3 regions of the Levilactobacillus parabrevis genome follow, and region 1 is predicted to be linked to each of the others. Evidence: predicted binding sites of a transcription regulator. Region 1 holds the regulator's gene; each other region holds the start of a gene.
The links. Region 1 encodes CtsR, which represses protease genes until heat stress. Its sites were predicted from a motif close to TTGGTCAAAAAAGGTCAAANA; they were not measured.
Positions count from the first base shown of each region.

Region 2: a site for CtsR is predicted at 4,236-4,256, ahead of ACEPSU_RS05145 (ATP-dependent Clp protease ATP-binding subunit). Genes of this name have one in related genera too.
Region 3: a site for CtsR is predicted at 2,128-2,148, ahead of clpP (ATP-dependent Clp endopeptidase proteolytic subunit ClpP). Genes of this name have one in related genera too.

Region 1 is NZ_CP168688.1:943,730-950,064, reverse strand. Features, by position in the region: gene ACEPSU_RS04530 (ATP-dependent Clp protease ATP-binding subunit) at 320-2,809, opposite strand; gene ACEPSU_RS04525 (CtsR family transcriptional regulator) at 2,827-3,294, opposite strand; tRNA gene ACEPSU_RS04520 (tRNA-Pro) at 3,628-3,701, opposite strand; tRNA gene ACEPSU_RS04515 (tRNA-Pro) at 3,740-3,813, opposite strand; tRNA gene ACEPSU_RS04510 (tRNA-Arg) at 3,848-3,921, opposite strand; tRNA gene ACEPSU_RS04505 (tRNA-Leu) at 3,942-4,027, opposite strand; tRNA gene ACEPSU_RS04500 (tRNA-Gly) at 4,039-4,110, opposite strand; tRNA gene ACEPSU_RS04495 (tRNA-Thr) at 4,138-4,210, opposite strand; tRNA gene ACEPSU_RS04490 (tRNA-Leu) at 4,248-4,329, opposite strand; tRNA gene ACEPSU_RS04485 (tRNA-Val) at 4,369-4,441, opposite strand; gene serS (serine--tRNA ligase) at 5,000-6,271, opposite strand.
Region 2 is NZ_CP168688.1:1,080,253-1,086,587, reverse strand. Features, by position in the region: gene ACEPSU_RS05165 (glycosyltransferase family 4 protein) at 1-1,017, opposite strand, end outside; gene ptsP (phosphoenolpyruvate--protein phosphotransferase) at 1,274-3,004, opposite strand; gene ACEPSU_RS05155 (phosphocarrier protein HPr) at 3,004-3,270, opposite strand; gene ACEPSU_RS05150 (hypothetical protein) at 3,438-3,806, opposite strand; gene ACEPSU_RS05145 (ATP-dependent Clp protease ATP-binding subunit) at 4,315-6,335, shown strand, end outside.
Region 3 is NZ_CP168688.1:1,950,815-1,957,149, reverse strand. Features, by position in the region: gene yvcK (uridine diphosphate-N-acetylglucosamine-binding protein YvcK) at 1-350, shown strand, start outside; gene whiA (DNA-binding protein WhiA) at 355-1,293, shown strand; gene clpP (ATP-dependent Clp endopeptidase proteolytic subunit ClpP) at 1,457-2,053, opposite strand; gene ACEPSU_RS09265 (LytTR family DNA-binding domain-containing protein) at 2,362-2,808, shown strand; gene ACEPSU_RS09260 (LiaF transmembrane domain-containing protein) at 2,815-3,552, shown strand; tRNA gene ACEPSU_RS09255 (tRNA-Arg) at 3,755-3,826, opposite strand; gene ACEPSU_RS09250 (ECF transporter S component) at 4,090-4,701, shown strand; tRNA gene ACEPSU_RS09245 (tRNA-Arg) at 4,889-4,960, opposite strand; gene ACEPSU_RS09240 (sugar-binding transcriptional regulator) at 5,215-6,243, shown strand; gene gap (type I glyceraldehyde-3-phosphate dehydrogenase) at 6,313-6,335, shown strand, end outside.

The DNA of each region.
Region 1 (6,335 bases):
CTCAACATCTTCAATTACTGATTAACCACGCTCCCATGACAATCAGATACTATGCACTACTTTATAACTGCTGACCTAAAAAACGTTTCCGATCAGCCGGTGAAATTGTGACCAATCAACCTTCCTAATATACCATATTATCCATTTAAGTGTACCACATTCATTTATCACCAGCTAGGTCAACGCCTGTGATTTATCGCTCATCAATAGGCTGTCCCCAGCCCACTTCGCCACGACGCTACCTCTGGTCATCGCGCAGAAAAATAGTGGCATCTCCCCCACCTGGAGGAAACACCACTATCGTTAAGACATTTTAAATTTAGTGACTGGCCACTGCGGTTGGCTTAGCCTTGTTTGGTGCCTTCACGTTAACCGTGATTTCACCACGCGTCGCCCCGACTGTGACTTGATCATTCGCCTTGACTTCACCGTTCAGCAAAGCTTCACTCAGCTTATCTTCGACCTGTGTCTGCAGTGCCCGGCGAATTGGCCGTGCCCCGTACTCAGGATCAAAGCCCGCCTTCGCAACCACGTCAATGGCAGCTGGGGTAATCTTCAGCTTAATGTTCTGCTCAGCAACCCGGTCAACGATGTGCTTGGCCATCAACTTCACGATTTCGTGGAGCTCGTCCTTCTTCAAGGAGTGGAAGATGACCGTTTCATCGATCCGGTTCAGGAATTCTGGCCGGAATGACTGCTTCAACGTTTCCCGAATCGTCTGCGACATTGCTCGGTAACTATTAGCCAAGTCTTCGGCACCAAACCCAACGGTCTTTTCATCCCGCAGCTTCGTTGCCCCTAAGTTAGACGTCATAATTAGGATGGTATTCCGGAAGTTGACCTTACGTCCCTTAGAATCAGTCAAGTACCCGTCATCTAAGACTTGTAAGAGAATGTTGAAGACATCCGGGTGAGCCTTTTCAACTTCATCGAAGAGGACCACGGAGTACGGCTTCTGCCGAACCTTTTCCGTTAACTGGCCACCCTCGTCGTAGCCCACGTAACCTGGAGCCGAACCGATCAAACGACTGGTCGAGTACTTTTCCATGTATTCGCTCATGTCAACACGAATCATGTTGTCTTCGGAACCAAACATGGCTTCGGCTAACGCCTTGGCTAATTCGGTCTTCCCAACCCCGGTCGGTCCTAAGAACATGAATGACCCGATTGGCCGGTTAGGATCTTTCAACCCTGACCGTGCCCGCCGAATGGCCCGTGAAACGGCCGAAACGGCCTCTTCCTGGCCAATGACCCGCTTGTGCAGGATTGACTCCAGGTTAACCAAACGATCGGCGTCCGTCTGCTTCAGCTGCGTGACGGGAACCCCCGTCCACTCAGCCACGACATCGGCAACATCTTCGCCAGTGACATCGATCGCGTATTGCCGATCTGGCGTCACTGCGGCCGCTGCCTTCGCTGCACGGGCCTCAACCTTCTGCCGAAGCGCCATTTCTTCCGTCCGCAACTTAGCGGCCTGTTCGAAGTCTTGACGCTCGATGGCAGCTTCCTTAGCCGCAGCAAGGTCGGTCAATTCCTTGGCTTGCTTGCTAGCTGGCGTTGGCTTGTCCATCTGATCGATACGTACCTTCGCGGAAGCTTCATCCATCAGGTCGATAGCCTTGTCTGGTAAGAAACGATCGCTGATGTAACGCGTCGATAATTTAACGGCTTGGTCCAAAGCATCATCCGTAATGTTCACGTGGTGGTGATCTTCATAGCGTGACCGCAAGCCCTTCAAGATCTCTAAGGCTTCCGCACTCGTTGGTTCATTGACCTGTACCGTCGCAAATCGCCGTTCCAGAGCCGCATCAGATTCGATGTACTTCTGGTATTCATCCAGCGTCGTCGCCCCAATGGTTTGGAGTTCCCCTCTGGCCAGTGCTGGCTTTAGAATGTTGGAGGCGTCAATGGCCCCTTCAGCGCCACCCGCACCGATCAGTGTGTGCAGTTCGTCAATAAATAGGATAACTTGACCATCGTTGTAGATTTCTTCAATAACTTTCTTCAGCCGATCTTCAAATTCCCCACGGTACTTGGTCCCAGCTACCAATGATCCCATGTCGAGCATCATCAGTCGCTTGTTCTGCATATCTTCGGGAACATCGCCGGCCACGATCCGTTGGGCCAAGCCCTCAGCAATCGCCGTCTTCCCGACACCAGGTTCTCCAATTAAGACGGGGTTGTTCTTAGTCCGCCGACTCAAGATTTGGATCACCCGCTTGACTTCCTTTTCCCGACCAACAGTTGGGTCCATTCGGCCTTCCTTGGCGGATTCAGTTAGGTTCCGGGCTAAGGAGTCCAAGGTTGGGGTTCCACCCTGTGGTGCTCGGCGACTACGGTTATCGTTCCGCCGCTTAGGCGTATCCGTAATCCCCAGTTTGCGCAAGACAACCTTGTGAGCATCTGGTAAGGCCACGTTAAGGTTCTTCAGAATCCGAGAGGACAGAATCGTTTCGTCACTCAGTAAAGCCAGTAACAAGTGTTCCGTCCCAATCTTAGTTGCGCCTAACCGCTTAGCTTCGTCACCAGCCAAGGCCAACATTGATTTGGCCTTTGGTGAGTAGGGCAAGTAACTATCCTTGTCCGTGTTTGCTAGCGTACCGTAACCGGTAAAACGTTCAATCTCTTCGCGAACGTCATCGTCGGTCACAGAAAATTGTTGTAAGACTTTGTTGGCAATGCCATTTTTTTCAATGGTGAGGGCCAGCAGTAAGTATTCCGTCCCCACCGCTTGGTGCTTGAAGTATTTTGCTTGTTCCTGTGCCAAGACGAGGACACTCTTAGCGCTTGGTGTAAATAGATTATCCATTGCAGCTCCTCACTTTCTTAACTCTCATATCGTAGGTGATTCAAAATTGAAATTAAAATCTGAGCGCGAATTTGCTCATCAGCCTGTCGGTCACCCGTATTGATGGCGTCCTTGTTAATGGCAGCCAAGATGATATTGGCCTCGCTTCGGTTGATAGCTCCCGCCTCAAACAGGCTCCGCACGACAGACAAACTATCATGCCGGGAAATCTGATTGCCAACGGCACTGACCAACGAGTCGATAAAATCAAGGTTGTCGAGCAACTTGACCTTTTCGATCCGAATATAACCGCCACCGCCCCGTTTACTCTGAACCACGTACCCATCCTGAATCGTGAAACGCGTCTTGATGACGTAATTGATCTGGGACGGCACAACGTTAAACTGATTGGCAATTTCCGCTCTGCGGATCTCCACCTGCTGGGATTCAGCCAAAATCTGCTTCAGGTAAGATTCAATAATATCCGAAATATTTTGATTCTCCATTATCGTCCCCCCTTCAGTCCAGTGTTCTTGACTAATGTTGACTAATATTATACGAAATTCCAGTGAAATTGCAACGGATTAGACCGCTTATCGCTGAGAAGTTTTATTTTCTTACCAACAACCCACAATCAAGCTCTCAGCCACAGTCCCCAAAATCCGCTTTTCACCAGCCGGCAGATGGGCTTCACTTCTATAATATAATCGTAACCCAATCATGTCAGATTAGCAGCCGACAGCACTTAGTAATCTATGGTAACAAAAAAACGGCCAGCATCCAAACAATCTGTATGGAAACCGCCGTTACGCTTATTATATGTATTCGGGATAAAAAAATCGGGAAGACAAGATTTGAACTTGCGACCCCCACGTCCCGAACGTGGTGCTCTACCAAGCTGAGCTACTTCCCGAGAAAAAGCTCACTGACCCACTAATCTTGTCAGTCAAATCGGGAAGACAGGATTCGAACCTGCGACCCCCTGGTCCCAAACCAGGTGCTCTACCAAGCTGAGCTACTTCCCGAAAATTGCTTACAATTGCTTATAAGCAACAAAAATGCACCCAGTAGGAGTCGAACCTACAACCTTCTGATTCGTAGTCAGACACTCTATCCAATTGCGCTATGGGTGCATAATTATTATTCAATTAAATGCCGAGGACCGGGATCGAACCGGTACGGTCATCACTGACCGCAGGATTTTAAGTCCTGTGCGTCTGCCAATTCCGCCACCCCGGCAAAAGGGCAAAAGCGGAAGACGGGATTCGAACCCGCGACCCCCACCATGGCAAGGTGATGTTCTACCACTGAACTACTTCCGCAAATTGGCTATTATATTAATGGAGCCATGCCGACTAGAGGATTCGAACCTCCGACCTCCTCATTACTAGTGAGATGCTCTGCCAACTGAGCTAAGTCGGCAAAATATTTTTTAAGATATTTTGCAATATTCGGTTAATGCAGGTGAAGGGACTCGAACCCCCACGTCATAAGACACTAGAACCTAAATCTAGCGCGTCTGCCAGTTCCGCCACACCTGCAACGTTGGCGAACTAACGCCTAGGAACTTAAGTTCCCGATGGAGGATACAGGGCTCGAACCTGTGACCCTCTGCTTGTAAGGCAGACGCTCTCCCAACTGAGCTAATCCTCCATGAACTTCCGAAGCAAGAAGTGTATCTCGCTCGAAACAACTATTATAATTTACCATGTTCAGCGAAGCTTGTCAACAACCTTTTTGAAATATTTTGAATAAATATTCGTTAGCTGAATAACTACTCGCTTAACAACAAGTAATATTTTAGCGTACCTGAGAAGAAAAAGCTAGTCTTTTTTGCATTTTCTTGCAAAAACTTGAATCGCTTATTTCTTATAATTGCGGCCAACACACCATCCTGCGCCTTCAGCGAGGCGGGAGCTAATTAACCAACAGAAACTATTTTATACGAACTCCCTACCCTACGTCAATAAGAAATTGCAAAAATACCCAAAATAATTATTCATTTCATAATTAGACCGCCTCATACGCTCGTCAAAGCCCCACGCGACACCATTCATCTCATTTTAGCTCCCCATTCAAAAAGGGTCCTTAACGGTTGTATTCACCGTTAAGGACCCTCCGCAGTGCTGACGTGCACTGACTACTTATTCATATTGACGCATTCAAGTTACATTTAGCTAAACTATCACACGTCCCGCAAACGACGAGCGGTTACTTCGTGATCCGTGTCACGCCACCCATGTAAGGTACCAAGACATCGGGAACCGTGATGGAACCGTCAGCGTTTTGGTAGTTTTCCATGATTGCAGCGACTGCCCGACCAACGGCCAAGCCAGACCCATTCAAAGCGTGGACGTATTGGAGCTTACCATTATCGTCACGGTATTGAATGTGGGCTCGACGCGCTTGGAAGTCCGTCGTGTTAGAACAACTAGAAATTTCCCGGTACGTGTTTTGTTCTGGGAACCAGACTTCCAAATCATGAGTCATTGCGGCCGTGAAGCTCATGTCACTGGTCGTCAACGTAATCACATGGTAAGCCAAGCCAAGCTTCTGTAAGAGGCTTTCGGCGTGCTTCGTTAAGGCTTCCAATTCATCCCATGAGTTTTCTGGCTTACAGAACTTCACCATTTCAACCTTGTTAAATTGGTGAAGACGGATCAGCCCACGGGTGTCGCGGCCGGCGCTCCCAGCTTCGGAACGGAAGGCGGGAGTCAAAGCGGTGAACCAAACTGGCAGATCCTCTTCAGGGATCACTTCGTCACGGTAGTAGTTGACCAAAGGTACTTCGGCCGTAGGAATCAAGGTCATGTCTTCGTCCCGCAGTTGGTAAACGTCTTCCTTAAACTTAGGGAATTGGCCGGTTCCGTACATGGAATCATCATTCACGATGTATGGCGGTAGGACTTCCTTGAAGCCAGCCTTGGTATTTTCATCGAGGAAGAAATTGTAGACAGCTCGTTCCAAACGTGCACCTAAACCTAAGTAGTAGAGGTAACGACTCCCAGAAACCTTGGCCCCTGCTTCGAAGTCCAAGATGCCCAAGTCTTCACCCAATTCATAGTGGGCCTTTGGCTTGAAGTCCAAGTTAGGCTTTTCGCCCCACTTGCGAATTTCCACACTGCCATCTTCCGTCAAGCCAACAGGCACGTTGTCATTAGGAATGTTGGGGAGGTGAGCGGCGGCATCGTGAACTTGGGCCTTCAACGTATCAAGGTCGGCATCAATCTTCTTGATATCCGCACTGACCTGACGCATTTCGGTAATCTTGTCGTTAGCGTCTTCCTTATTACGCTTCAGTTGTGAAATCTCATCGGACACCGTGTTGCGTTGGGCCTTCATGGTTTCACTCTTGACAATCAGTTCTCGGCGTTGCGCATCTAAGCCTAACAGGCTATCGATATCAGCGGGATCAACACCCCGGGTTGCTAACTTTTCTTTAATGAAGTCGGGTTCTTGGCGAATCAATTTTAAATCTAACATCTACTTACTCCCTTCAATTTTCCGGATGATACAAAAAAAGCCTCCGTCACATGGGACGAAGACC
Region 2 (6,335 bases), 140 kb from region 1:
GTCCACCACATTGGTCACCATTTCATCCTCGGTCTTGAAGGTCACCCCAAGTGTCCGCTTCGACAGCAACTCATCGGTATACGGACTCGTCATGACCACGATCTTCGTTCCCGCCGCCATGGCTTCGATGTAGGTCAACCCCTGCGACTCCGAATCGGACGAAGACAAGAAGACATTTGCCATGTGATAGTAACGAAAAACATCGTTATTATTCACCTGGCCGGTAAACGAAATATGGTCGGTCAGACCGGCATCCTTCACCTGCTGTTCGAGGTCTTCCTTGGCTGGGCCATCCCCAACGATTAGGAGTTGGGCATTGGGAACTTCTGCCAGAATTCGTGGCATAGCCGCAATGCTCTCCTTAATATTCTTCTCGTAGGCCAAACGACTCAACGATAGAATCACTGGTGTATCTGGTTGATAGCCTAACTCACGCCGTAGATCCGCCGTATCTGGCTGTTCATACTGATGTAGATTGACCCCCGTTGGGATAATTCGAATCGGCGTCTTGACCCCATAATCAGTTAAGGTCGTTAACACCCGGTCACTCGGCGCCACCACCCCAGTTAAGTGGTAACAAAAGGCCAGGGTCGCTTGCTTGACGTGCACGGGCTTCAAAATCTTCCCGTTAGCGACGTAATGCAAGTAATCCTCGTACATGGTGTGGTAAGTATGTAGACAGGGAATCTCTAAGTTCCGCGCCACAAACTTCCCGATCCACCCCATCGAGAACTCCGTCTGAGTGTGGACAATATCCAAATTTAATTCCTTCGCAATTTGATAAGCTTGAAAGAGTCCCCGCACCGCGATCCGGCGATCCGTGAATGAGACGAACGGAATACTCGAAAAACGAAAGACATTCCGCTCATAAACGTTGCGCTCGACGTTTGGATCGGTCGTGGTAAAAATATAGACCTGATGCCCCTGCTTTTCCAGTTGATCTCGCAGCGTCTTAATTGATGTTGCGACCCCACTTACTTGAGGGAAATAGGTATCCGTAAATAAGCCAATGTTCATCGCCAATCCCCCTTGCGTCTGTGTTTGGCTAAAAATATTTAGAGTTTCGCTTTGTACAATCATCACAATTATATGGGTTTGGCTAGGGGATTGCAAACCGCAGCGGCCATCGCAAGAAAATCTCATCATTTGGCCATTCTTACGCGCTTACATTTCGCACACCCGTCAAACAATTTCGGTAAGCACCCATTAGCCACTCACGTCACTAGCAAAAAGGACATCCCCAGCAAAGCGGATGCCCTCACGCACATTTTATTCATTTCAGAACACCAGGAACCGCCGCCTGAACCATGGTCACGACCTCCTGGCTGGTACTGGCGGAATTCACCGTCGTCTCTGCCAGTGCCGCCAACTCGTGAGCGTCTAACTGGCTGATCAGCTGACGCGTCTTCGTAATCGCACTCGGCGCCATAGAGAACTCATCGAGACCCATCCCCAGCAAGAGCGGTAACGCAATCGGATCTCCCGCCATTTCACCACACATGGCAACGAGAATGCCCGCCGCGTGTCCTGCCGAAATGACATTATCGATCAAGCGCAGAATCGCCGGATGATAAGGCTGATACAGGTAAGCCACGTTCTGATTGGTTCGGTCAGCCGCCAGCGTATACCCGATCAAGTCATTGGTACCAATACTCATAAAGTCTACTTCATTAGCAAACCGGTCGGCCAACAACGCCGCTGCTGGCACCTCGACCATCATGCCCACGGCAATCTTTCCCATAGGAACCCGCTTCGCCGTCAGCTTAGAGCGTTCATCATCGTAAATGGCCTTAGCTTGTCGCAATTCATCCAGTGTCGCAATCATTGGAAACATAATGCTCAGATGGCCAAACGCCGAGGCCCGAATCAATGCCCGCAATTGGCTTCGAAAAACCTGTTGGTGCGCAAGGCTTTGTCGGATCGCGCGCGCTCCCATAAAGGGATTGGCCTCGTTCTGTGACGGTCGGTAAGGAAGTTCCTTATCACCACCGACGTCCAACGTCCGAATCACGACTGGCCGAGGTGCCATTGTCTCCAAGACCTGACGATAGATGGCGAACTGTTCGTCCTCGGTTGGTAAGTGTTGAGCGTCCAGGTATAAAAATTCCGTCCGGAACAGGCCCACACCTTCTGCACCACCAGCAGTCACCCGATCTAAATCCGCCAAAGTTCCCATATTGGCGGCTAGGGTCACGCCCACACCGTCCTTGGAAACTGTCTCGTGATGCGCCAATTTGTCTAACCGCCGCTGATTTTTCATGCGTTGCGTCATGGTTCGCCGCGCGACCGCAATCTCGTCCGCCGTCGGGCCAACCATCACATTGCCCTGGGTTCCATTGACAACGACCAATTCACCATTAGTCAGTGCCTGTGTCGCCGTCTGGGTACCCACGACCGCTGGCAAATTCAACGACCGCGCCAGAATTGACGAATGGGACGTGCGGCCACCGGCATCGGTCACGAACCCCAAAACCTGTTGTGAATTGACCGCGACCGCCTCACTCGCAATCAGGTCGTGTGTGACCACAATCACGGGCTGAGTGACGAGTGCCAGGTCCGGCAAAGTCACGCCTAACAAGTGCGCCGTCAACCGCTTCGCCACCGTTTGCCAGTTGGTCAGACGATCCTGCAAGTAAGGATTGTCGACAAGCGCCGTAAGTTCTTCCTCTACCGTCGTTGTGACCAGAGCCACCGCAAATTCAGCGTTGACGTGTTTTTCCCGGATATTCTGTTCGACATGTCCCATCAGGTCTTGATCCTTTAACATCGCTAATTGCGCAATAAAAACCTGGGCACGGTCAGCACCCAGGTTTTTATTTACACGAGTTTTTATCGTCTCAATCTCTGAAACGGTTGCTTCAAGGGCCTGATGGAATCGATTTAATTCGTAATCAAGATCAGTGATTGTCTGTTGAGAAACGTGAAGGTCTGGCTCATCCAGTCGGTAGACCCGACCGCAAGCCACCCCGTCACTGGCAGCAATCCCCTTGAGCATCGCCTTCATTAGTCAGACAAACCCTCTTTAGTCATGGTTTCAGCAATAGCAGTCATTGCATCAGCTTCGTCTTCACCGTCAGTCGTGATGGTGATGTCAGCGTTTTGGCCAACACCTAAAGACATAACACCCATGATAGACTTCAAGTTAACGGACTTGTCTTGGTATTGTAAGCTAACTTCAGAGCTAAACTTACTTGCTGATTGTACCAATAAAGTAGCTGGACGTGCATGGATACCAGTTTCTGCTGTTACATGAAATTCGCGTTTTTCCATAATTGATCGATCTCCTTTAAGCTTAGGTTGACTACTTACCGACGCGGTTCGCCTTGACCTTGCGCATTGGCCAAACAACCATTCAACGAGTCACGCCTACCTACTAAGAATATCAATGTAAGCCACAAATTACAAGTTATACATGAACCGCTTTCATCAAAATATCGTTATTCGCCGTCATTTCCGGCGTCATAATCGTAGTGATAGATGAGTTTGCCGTTCTTTTCAGCCTTGCCCACCACCCGTTTTCGCGTTTCGTAAGCCATAAAAGCTTTTTGAAATGCCGGGAAGTCTTCGGGGGTTACTTCGAACTGCTCAATTTTCTTATCTTTTAATTGATTCATTAAATCCGTAAAGTCTCGTGCCACTGTTTTTTCCTCCCTCGCTCTTCTTTGTCTGGTGAAAAATTGTCGCCTGCGGCTGCCAGGGATTCCGCTTGCTGTGGGGACGCTCCAGCCTGAGAAACGGGCTTCCGACTCAATTTGAAGCCACGAAGCCCCCGTGTCTTCAAGATTGCCCGTGCTGTAAACTGGCAAAAAACGCCAGTTAACACCACCTCCACGGCTAGCTACATCCCTGACCTCCTCCGGCTAAGATAACTTTTAACCACTAAATAACGCACTGCTGGTTCGCGAGCAAAAAGTCCGCCATTATAAGTCTTACTACTTTATTCAGGTACGTTATCCCAATGGCCCAATCTGCTGAGCCAAAGAACGCAAGCCTTACCACTAATCTCAAACAACTATTATATCACCCTTCGCGTGCGTTCTCCCCTATCTTACGGGGCAAACGCGTGTCGGTCAAAGTATTTAAAAAATTTTTTCAATTTTGAAATGTTCATTTTAGCATTCTATTGTCGAGAGTGCTAAAATGAAGGCGTTCGTTAGAAATTTCCCGTAATACCGCGCATTTATCGTGCAAACAAAATACTTGCACGACCAGATGAACGCGGTATAATGTGGTCAATGGTCAAGAAAGGTCAAATACTTTTCGAAGGCCCGTGGAATTTCCACGAGAACTCCAGGCAAGAAAGGAGACGACAAGATGCTATGTCAAAATTGCCACCGCAATGAAGCAACGATTCACCTTTACATGAGTGTAAATGGGCAGCGGCAACAAGTTGACCTATGCCAAAATTGTTACCAGCTGCTGAAACAGCAACAATCAAACGATTCTGGAAATGGAGGTGGCCGCATGGCACAAGATCCATTCGGCTTTAATAACCTGGATGATATTTTCCGGGCAATGCAAGGCGGCGACAACAGCCAAGCTAATAATTTCCAACAAGCTTCCGGACAAGGTCGACCAACCCAACCTTCTGGCAACCAGGGCGGTTCCGGTAATGGCTTACTCAGTCAGTACGGGTTAAACCTCACCCAGTTGGCCAAAGATGGCAAAGTCGATCCCGTTATTGGCCGGGACAAAGAAACGGCACAAGTCATTGAAATCCTGAATCGGCGAACGAAGAACAACCCCGTGTTGATCGGAGAAGCCGGTGTTGGGAAGACGGCGGTCGTTGAAGGCCTTGCGGAACGCATTGTCGAAGGCAACGTTCCTCAAAAGCTCGCCAACAAGCAAATTATTCGCTTAGACGTTGTGTCCTTGGTCCAGGGAACTGGTATCCGTGGCCAATTCGAGCAACGCATGCAACAGTTAATGAAAGAGGTTCAAGCTAACCCCGACATCATCCTATTTATCGATGAAATCCATGAAATCATGGGTGCCGGGAATGCCGAAGGCGGTATGGATGCTGGTAACGTTTTGAAGCCAGCCCTCGCCCGTGGTGACTTCCAATTGATCGGTGCAACCACGTTAAGTGAATACCGCGATATTGAAAAGGACCAAGCCTTAGCACGGCGGTTCCAACCAGTTACGGTCGATGAACCAAGTGCTGACGAAGCCATTAAGATTTTAAAGGGTATTCAAAAGAAATACGAAGATTACCACCACGTTCACTACGACGATGACGCCATTGAGGCTGCCGTTCGCCTGTCTGATCGCTACATCCAAGACCGCTTCTTACCTGACAAGGCCATTGACTTGTTGGATGAGGCCGGTTCACGGAAGAATTTGACCATCAACATCGCCGACCCTAAGGCCATCGATGAAAAGATCAAGTCCGCTGAAGCACAGAAACAAGCTGCCTTAAAGCAGGAAGACTACGAAAAAGCCGCCTACTACCGCGACCAAGTCACGAAGTTGGAGAAGTCCAAGGAAACTGCCAAGGACGCCGACCAAAACGCTTCTGCCGAGGTTACGGTTAAGGATATGCAAGATATCGTGGAAGAAAAGGCCAGCATTCCTGTCGGTGAACTGCAAGCCAAGGAACAACACCAACTTAAGAGTTTAGGTGCCGACCTTGAAAAGCACGTCATCGGCCAGAATGAAGCCGTCGACAAGGTTGCCCGGGCTATCCGGCGGAACCGAATCGGATTGAACGGTACTGGTCGGCCAATCGGTTCCTTCCTCTTCGTCGGCCCGACCGGTGTTGGGAAGACGGAATTAGCCAAGCAATTGGCCAATGAACTCTTTGGTTCCGAGGACGCCATGGTTCGCTTCGACATGTCTGAGTACATGGAGCCGCATTCCATTTCTAAGCTGATCGGGTCACCACCTGGCTATGTTGGCTACGAAGAAGCTGGCCAACTTACCGAGCAGGTTCGGCGTCATCCATACACGTTAATTCTGTTGGATGAAATTGAAAAGGCCCACCCCGACGTCTTGAATATGTTCTTACAGATTCTGGACGACGGCCGGTTGACTGATTCTCAAGGCCGGACGGTTTCCTTCAAGGATACGCTGATCATCATGACCAGTAACGCCGGTACCGGTGATGCCGAAGCCAACGTTGGTTTTGGCGCCGCTGCCGAAGGAACCACCCACTCTGTTCTGGGGAACCTGACCAACTACTTCAAACCAGAATTCTTAAACCGGTTCGACGATATCGTTGAGTTCAACTCCCTGAGCATGGAAAACTTGATGCACATCGTTGACTTAATGATTGTTGACGTTAACCAAATGTTGGCGGGCCAAGGCCTCCACATTCACGTTACCGCGCCGGTTGA
Region 3 (6,335 bases), 1.0 Mb from region 1:
AGGTCGTCTACATCTGCAATATCATGACGCAGAAGGGTGAAACCGAAAACTTTACCGATGCCGATCACGTTCGTGTTTTGAATCAACACTTAAACGAAAACTTTATTGATACTGTGCTGGTCAACACCCGTAAGGTGCCTGACCAGTACATTGACTATCAGCGCTGGGATGAAATGTCTCAGCCGGTGCGTCATGATTTCCAGGGACTTCGTGATCAGGGGTGCCGGGTCATCTCAACGGACTTTCTTGAATTACGCGATAACGGGGCTTTTCACAACGGGCAAGAGGTCGTTCATGAACTCTTGAACCTGATTGGCCAGCCACGTTATCGGATGAAACGGAGGCTTTAACGAAATGTCGTATGCCAGTGAAGTGAAGAAAGAATTAACGACCCTTGAGGTCCACCGTGAGAACGCCAAAGCCGAGCTGGTTGCGTTGATCCGGATGAACGGTGCCTTGGGGTTAGCGAACCACCATTTCGTACTGAACGTTCAGACGGAAAATCCTGCCATCGCCCGGCGGATGTACCAGTTACTTAAGCGGTTCTATGATTTGGAAAGTGAATTGCTCGTGCGGCGCAAGATGAAGCTAAAGAAAAACAATCTGTACATTGTCCGGGTCAAGACGGGGGTAACGGAAGTCTTGTCCGACTTGGGTATCTTTGACGGTATGCAGCTATTGGAGTCGGTTCCGGCCGAAATTTTGGATTCCGACATGTCCGTGCGGTCGTACCTGCGTGGCGCCTTCTTGGCTGGGGGCTCGGTCAACAATCCCGAGACCAGTCGTTATCACTTGGAGATCTACTCTCTATATGAAGAGCATAACCAGATGATTGCCGAGATGATGAATCGCTATAACCTGAACGCGCGGACCATTGTGCGGCGGAGTGGTTACATCACCTATTTGAAGAGTGCTGAGGAAATCGCGGACTTCCTGTCTCTGATTGGGGCCACGACGTCCATGCTAAAATTCGAAGACATTCGAATCATGCGGGATATGCGGAACTCCGTCAACCGACTAGTTAACTGCGAAAATGCTAACTTGGACAAGGTAGCCAACGCCTCAACACGGCAGATCGATAACATCCAGTTCATCGAGTCCACGGTTGGTCTGAGTCAGTTGCCAGTAAAGCTGCGTGAAGTGGCTGAGACGCGGTTGGCACACAAAGAAGTTAGTCTGAAGGAACTGGGCGATCTGGTTCCTGGTGGGCCAATCTCTAAGTCCGGGATCAATCACCGCTTGCGAAAAATCAACGACTACGCTAAGCAGTTACGCGAAGAGGCTTCGGCCTAATCTGGTATTGTGAGTAGTCCAATTAAAAATTCAAATTAAAATGGAAGTAGCTGGGCATGGATGCCGGTTACTTCCATTTTTGTTGTATTGTGGGGGACAATGATTAACTGAAAACAAAAAAATCGCCCACCGACCGGAGTCGTTAGGCGATTATAAAACACGTTTACTTCTTTTGTTCGCTACTGTTCGCCATGATGTGGTCGATTAAACCATAATCAACGGCTTCTTGAGCGCTCAAGTAGTTGTCCCGTTCAGTATCCTTGTTGACCCGTTCAACGGGTTGACCGGAGTTGTCGGCCAAGATCTTGTTGATCAATTCACGCGTCTTCAAGATTTCACGAGCGGCAATCTCAATTTCAGTCTGTTGACCTTGAGCACCACCGGATGGTTGGTGAATCAAGACTTGGGCGTGAGGTAAGGCAAACCGCTTGCCCTTAGTCCCGGATGAAGCCAAGACACTAGCCATGGAAGCTGCCATCCCCAACGTGATCGTTTGCACGTCGGATTGGATGAAGTTCATGGTATCGTAAATGGCTAAGCCGGAAGAAACCACACCACCGGGTGAGTTGATGTAAAGTGAGATGTCCTTGGTGGAGTCTTGGGCGTCCAAGAAGAGCAATTGTGCAATGATGGCGTTTGCCATGTCATCTTCGATTGGGCCGGAAAGCATAATGATCCGGTCTTTTAAAAGTCGTGAATAGATATCATAGGCCCGTTCGCCACGGGATGATTGTTCAATAACTGTAGGTACTAAATTCATGACAAGATAGCCTCCCTTATTAATTTAACGTAGAAATGGCTAGCGTTTTGCTAACATGTTGTTAGTGTACCGCTATGGTCAAAGTAGGTCAAACAATATGACTTCGTTCTTTTAACCTTTGATTTGGCGTCTCTGGATTCACGCCCACAACCATTTGACTAGAACTATCATACCAGAATTTGACTAAACGTCACGTATTCTATCACTCAAAATGACCGGTTACGCCAAGAAAGTGACCACTTACGGTTAACCTATTTATTTTTAGGTAAGCCTATGGTTAACTTATAGAGACGAGAGGGGGTGGCGACTTGAAGATTCATGTGGAGGTTGATCCCGAATTATCCGATTCGGAGGTCACTATTCGGGTACCGGCGCGGACGGCTGCGGTTGATCAGCTAGTCGCGGCGATTCACGCGGCCGATACGACGCAACAGTTGACGTTCAGCTGGCACGGTGAGAACTATCGCGTTAACCTGACGGACATCCTGTTCTTTGAGGCGAGTGACCATCAGGTGGCGGTGCATACCGCAACGGCCATGTATACCACGGGCCAACGACTCTATGAATTGGCGGCGGATTTGCCACCGCAGTTTATGCGCGTTTCCAAGTCGGCCATTCTCAATCGCACGCAGGTTTTCTCACTGACCCGATCAGTTACGGGAAATCTGGTTAAATTTCAAAATTCACACAAGCAACTCTACGTCTCTCGCCGCTACTATCAGGCGTTGAAACGTGCATTAGAGGAAAAGGGGTAATGAATGATGCGTAAACGCGCAAATTGGTTCTGGGGTGTCTTTCTGGTACTTGGGGCAGTCGTTCTCGTGACGAGTCAGCTGGGTATCTTTAGCACGCACGTAGGCGTTTGGACACTGCTGCTCGGGGTGTTCCTGGTCGCCGCGTTCGTTGAGAGCTTGATGCATCTAGCCGTGTGGGGGATGGTATTCTCGTTGGCTTTTCTAGCAATTATTTTTGCTAAGCCGCTGGGGATCGTTGCCTTGGCTCCGTGGACAATTTTAATTGCGGCAGTCTTATTGTCGCTAGGGTTGTCACTGATCATTCGGCCCAAGCGCTGGTACCGCTACAATTGGAAGACGCAGGGAAATTGGTCGCACCACCATCACGGTGATTGGTCCCATCATTATGAAGAAGACGTGAAAACGCTGAACGATCCGGATATCACGGTCAATGTCAGCATGAGTAGTAGCATTCGTTACCTGCAGTCGGTCGATTTTCGACGGGCGGATGTTCAGGTCTCCATGGGGGATGCCAAACTATACTTTGATGACGTGACGCTGAGCGACCAGGGGGCGACGATTAACATCGATGCTCACCTGGGTGGAGTGCAATTGTATTTGCCAACTTCCTGGAACGTTAAGACGGATGTGGATGCAAACCTGGGAGCCATTGAGACGACGGGCGAACCCGCAGGAACAGATGACCCACTGGTCGTCATTACCGGACGTGTCTCGCTGGGTGGCCTGACAATCATCTATATTTAATTTAAGTGACGAACGAAGAGCTTGGAAATGGCCACCAAGCTCTTTTTTTGCGGCATCGCTTCTGAGAAGAGAACTTGGGTGAGCCAGCGGGCACTCTAGTCAGGGGCACCACTGACTGTACTGACTAGTGATGGGGCGACTTAATCCTGGGGTAACAAAAAGTCCCATCCACGAGGGATGGGACTTGCCGCTTTGGTAGTGATGCGCCCGGAGGGAATCGAACCCCCATTTCAAGAACCGGAATCTTACGTGCGATCCATTACACTACGGGCGCATAGTGGTTAACAACACCTTAACTACTATAACTGATTTTGGATAAAAATACAAGTTAGTTTATGGTGAGAGACGGAAATCACTTGGCCTGATGCGGTTCTCGCTCCGTCTAAGACAGTTGGCACGGTGGTTCAAGAAGACACACAGGTGATAGGTCACCTGAAGCGGCTAAAACTGAGAAAAATCTGGCAGTGGTGCAATTTCCCACAAGCTGTGAAATCATGCTATAATATCGGCATTAACTTTACGTGGAGGTCACTTAAAATGACGCGACATAAAACCTTTCGCCTCGTCGTGAATGCACTGTTGATGGCAATCGTTTTGGTACAAAATATCTTCCCATTTCTGGGGTATATTCCACTGGGACCTTTCAGCATGACGCTGATTGGACTGACGGTCATTGTGGCTGGAACCGCGTTGGGCCCTAAGGATGGTCTGCTGATCGGGGGCTTTTGGGGACTCATTACGTTTATTCGGGCCTTCACTTGGCCGTCGAGTCCAGTGGCACCGTTGGTCTTTACGAACCCGTTAGTATCGGTCGTTCCACGGTTGTTGATGGGCCTTGCCGCCGGACTCGTCTATCTCTGGGGTCGACAACGTCAATGGTCGATGCGCCGTTCAATGCGGGTGGCAGCGGCGGTGGCGGCCTTAACAAATACGATTTTAGTGCTCGGTATGGTCTTTTTCTTCTATCAAACACCGGCCGTTGCGACGGCCTTTGGTGCCAAGGGTAATCAGACGCTGGGGTATGTCCTGATGATTTCACTAGTGACCAACGCCGTTCCAGAATTGGTGCTGGATGTGCTGGTCGCACCGCTGATTGCCGTACCGTTACGACGCCGGTGGGATAAAATTAGCGCCCAAATATTGAAATAAGCCAGAGTGAGTGGAATCAAAAGTGGTTGGTGGCGCTAAGCGGAGCCGGCGACTTGTTGATACACACTTTGACCATCTAAACGTGAGAACAGTAGAGCTTGGGATCACATCCCAAGCTTTTTTGTGGCGAAAACTGAGCATAAAAAAAGCCCATCCACGAGGGATGAGCTTGCCGAATTGGTAGTGATGCGCCCGGAGGGAATCGAACCCCCATTTCAAGAACCGGAATCTTACGTGCGATCCATTACACTACGGGCGCATAACACGCATGCTTTTTTGAGCACCTAATTACTATACCCGAAGCTGAATATAAATTCAAGGGCTCGTGTAAATATTTTTATTTTCCGAGAAAATGGGTCGAAAATCTTCGGGAGGATTGCCTTGCAATCTCGTAGTTGAGAGGATATACTTACAAACGTAAGGTTAGCTCTGGTTGGCCTGAATTTTTTTGACCGGGGTGGGCGTTTATCTGCCACCGCTGGTCGGTAATCGTCCCACTAGGAGGTAAGTTGGATGCGTGAAGATTGGCAGTGGGTCGAAGCAATCGTCCCCCAAATGGTGACCAAGCTAACCAATCGGTTCCGTGTCCTGCAAGGTATTGCGAATACTCAACCGGTTGGTCGGCGAACCTTAGCGACTAGCTTGGCCTGCTCCGAGCGGACGATTCGGACGACGACAGATGCCCTCGCTGAACTGGGTTTCATTCAGATGTCAGTGAAGGGTATGCAGATCACGACTGCCGGGCAACAACTCTTACGAGGGTTAGAGCCCGTCATGGATGACTTATCTGGCTGGCGGGAGCGTGAAGTCCAGCTAGCTGAGAAGCTACACATTGCACACTGTACAATCGTTCCGGGAGATAGCACGGCGCCTACCGGGTCCCTGATGGGGATGGGGCAGGCTGCTGGTCAAGTCTTAACGGATCAGTTACCTCTAGGAAAGAGTACCGTTGCGGTGATGGGGGGACACACTATGGCCGCCGTCGCGTCAGCACTGACGCCAGCATTGTCGGTTAATCGGCAGCTGCTGTTTGTGCCGGCGCGTGGTGGGGTCGGTGAATCACCAGCCATTCAAGCCAACGCGGTCAGCGCCCAGATGGCGCAGCAGACTAATGGTGAGTTTCGCTCACTGTTTGTCCCTGAGCAACTGACAACCGCTACTTATAAGCCGTTGTTTGCGGAACCAGCCATTCACGAGGTTTTGCAGTTGATTGCTCAGAGTAACGTTGTGATTCACGGCATTGGCCAGGCATTCGTGATGGCCAAGCGTCGAAAGATTTCACCGCATGTGATTGCCGACTTAACGGCGGCCCATGCGGTAGGGGAAGCCTTTGGCCATTTCTTTGATGCTGAAGGTCACGTGGTAAGTAAATTTCCTCGCATCGGCGTCGATATCGCCGATTTAGCCGCTAAAGAATTAGTAATCGCTGTTGCCGGCGGTGCCGAAAAGGGTGCTGCTATTGCGGCCTACATGCATTTAGCGCCAGCTTCGACTTGGTTAATAACTGATGAAGGAGCTGCTGACTTTGTTTTAAAAAAGTGATACACTTAACACGTACTGCTTTTTAAAAAAATTATTCTTTATTTGCTTCCTGAAGGAGGAAATCACAGTATGACTGTAAAGATTGGTATTAA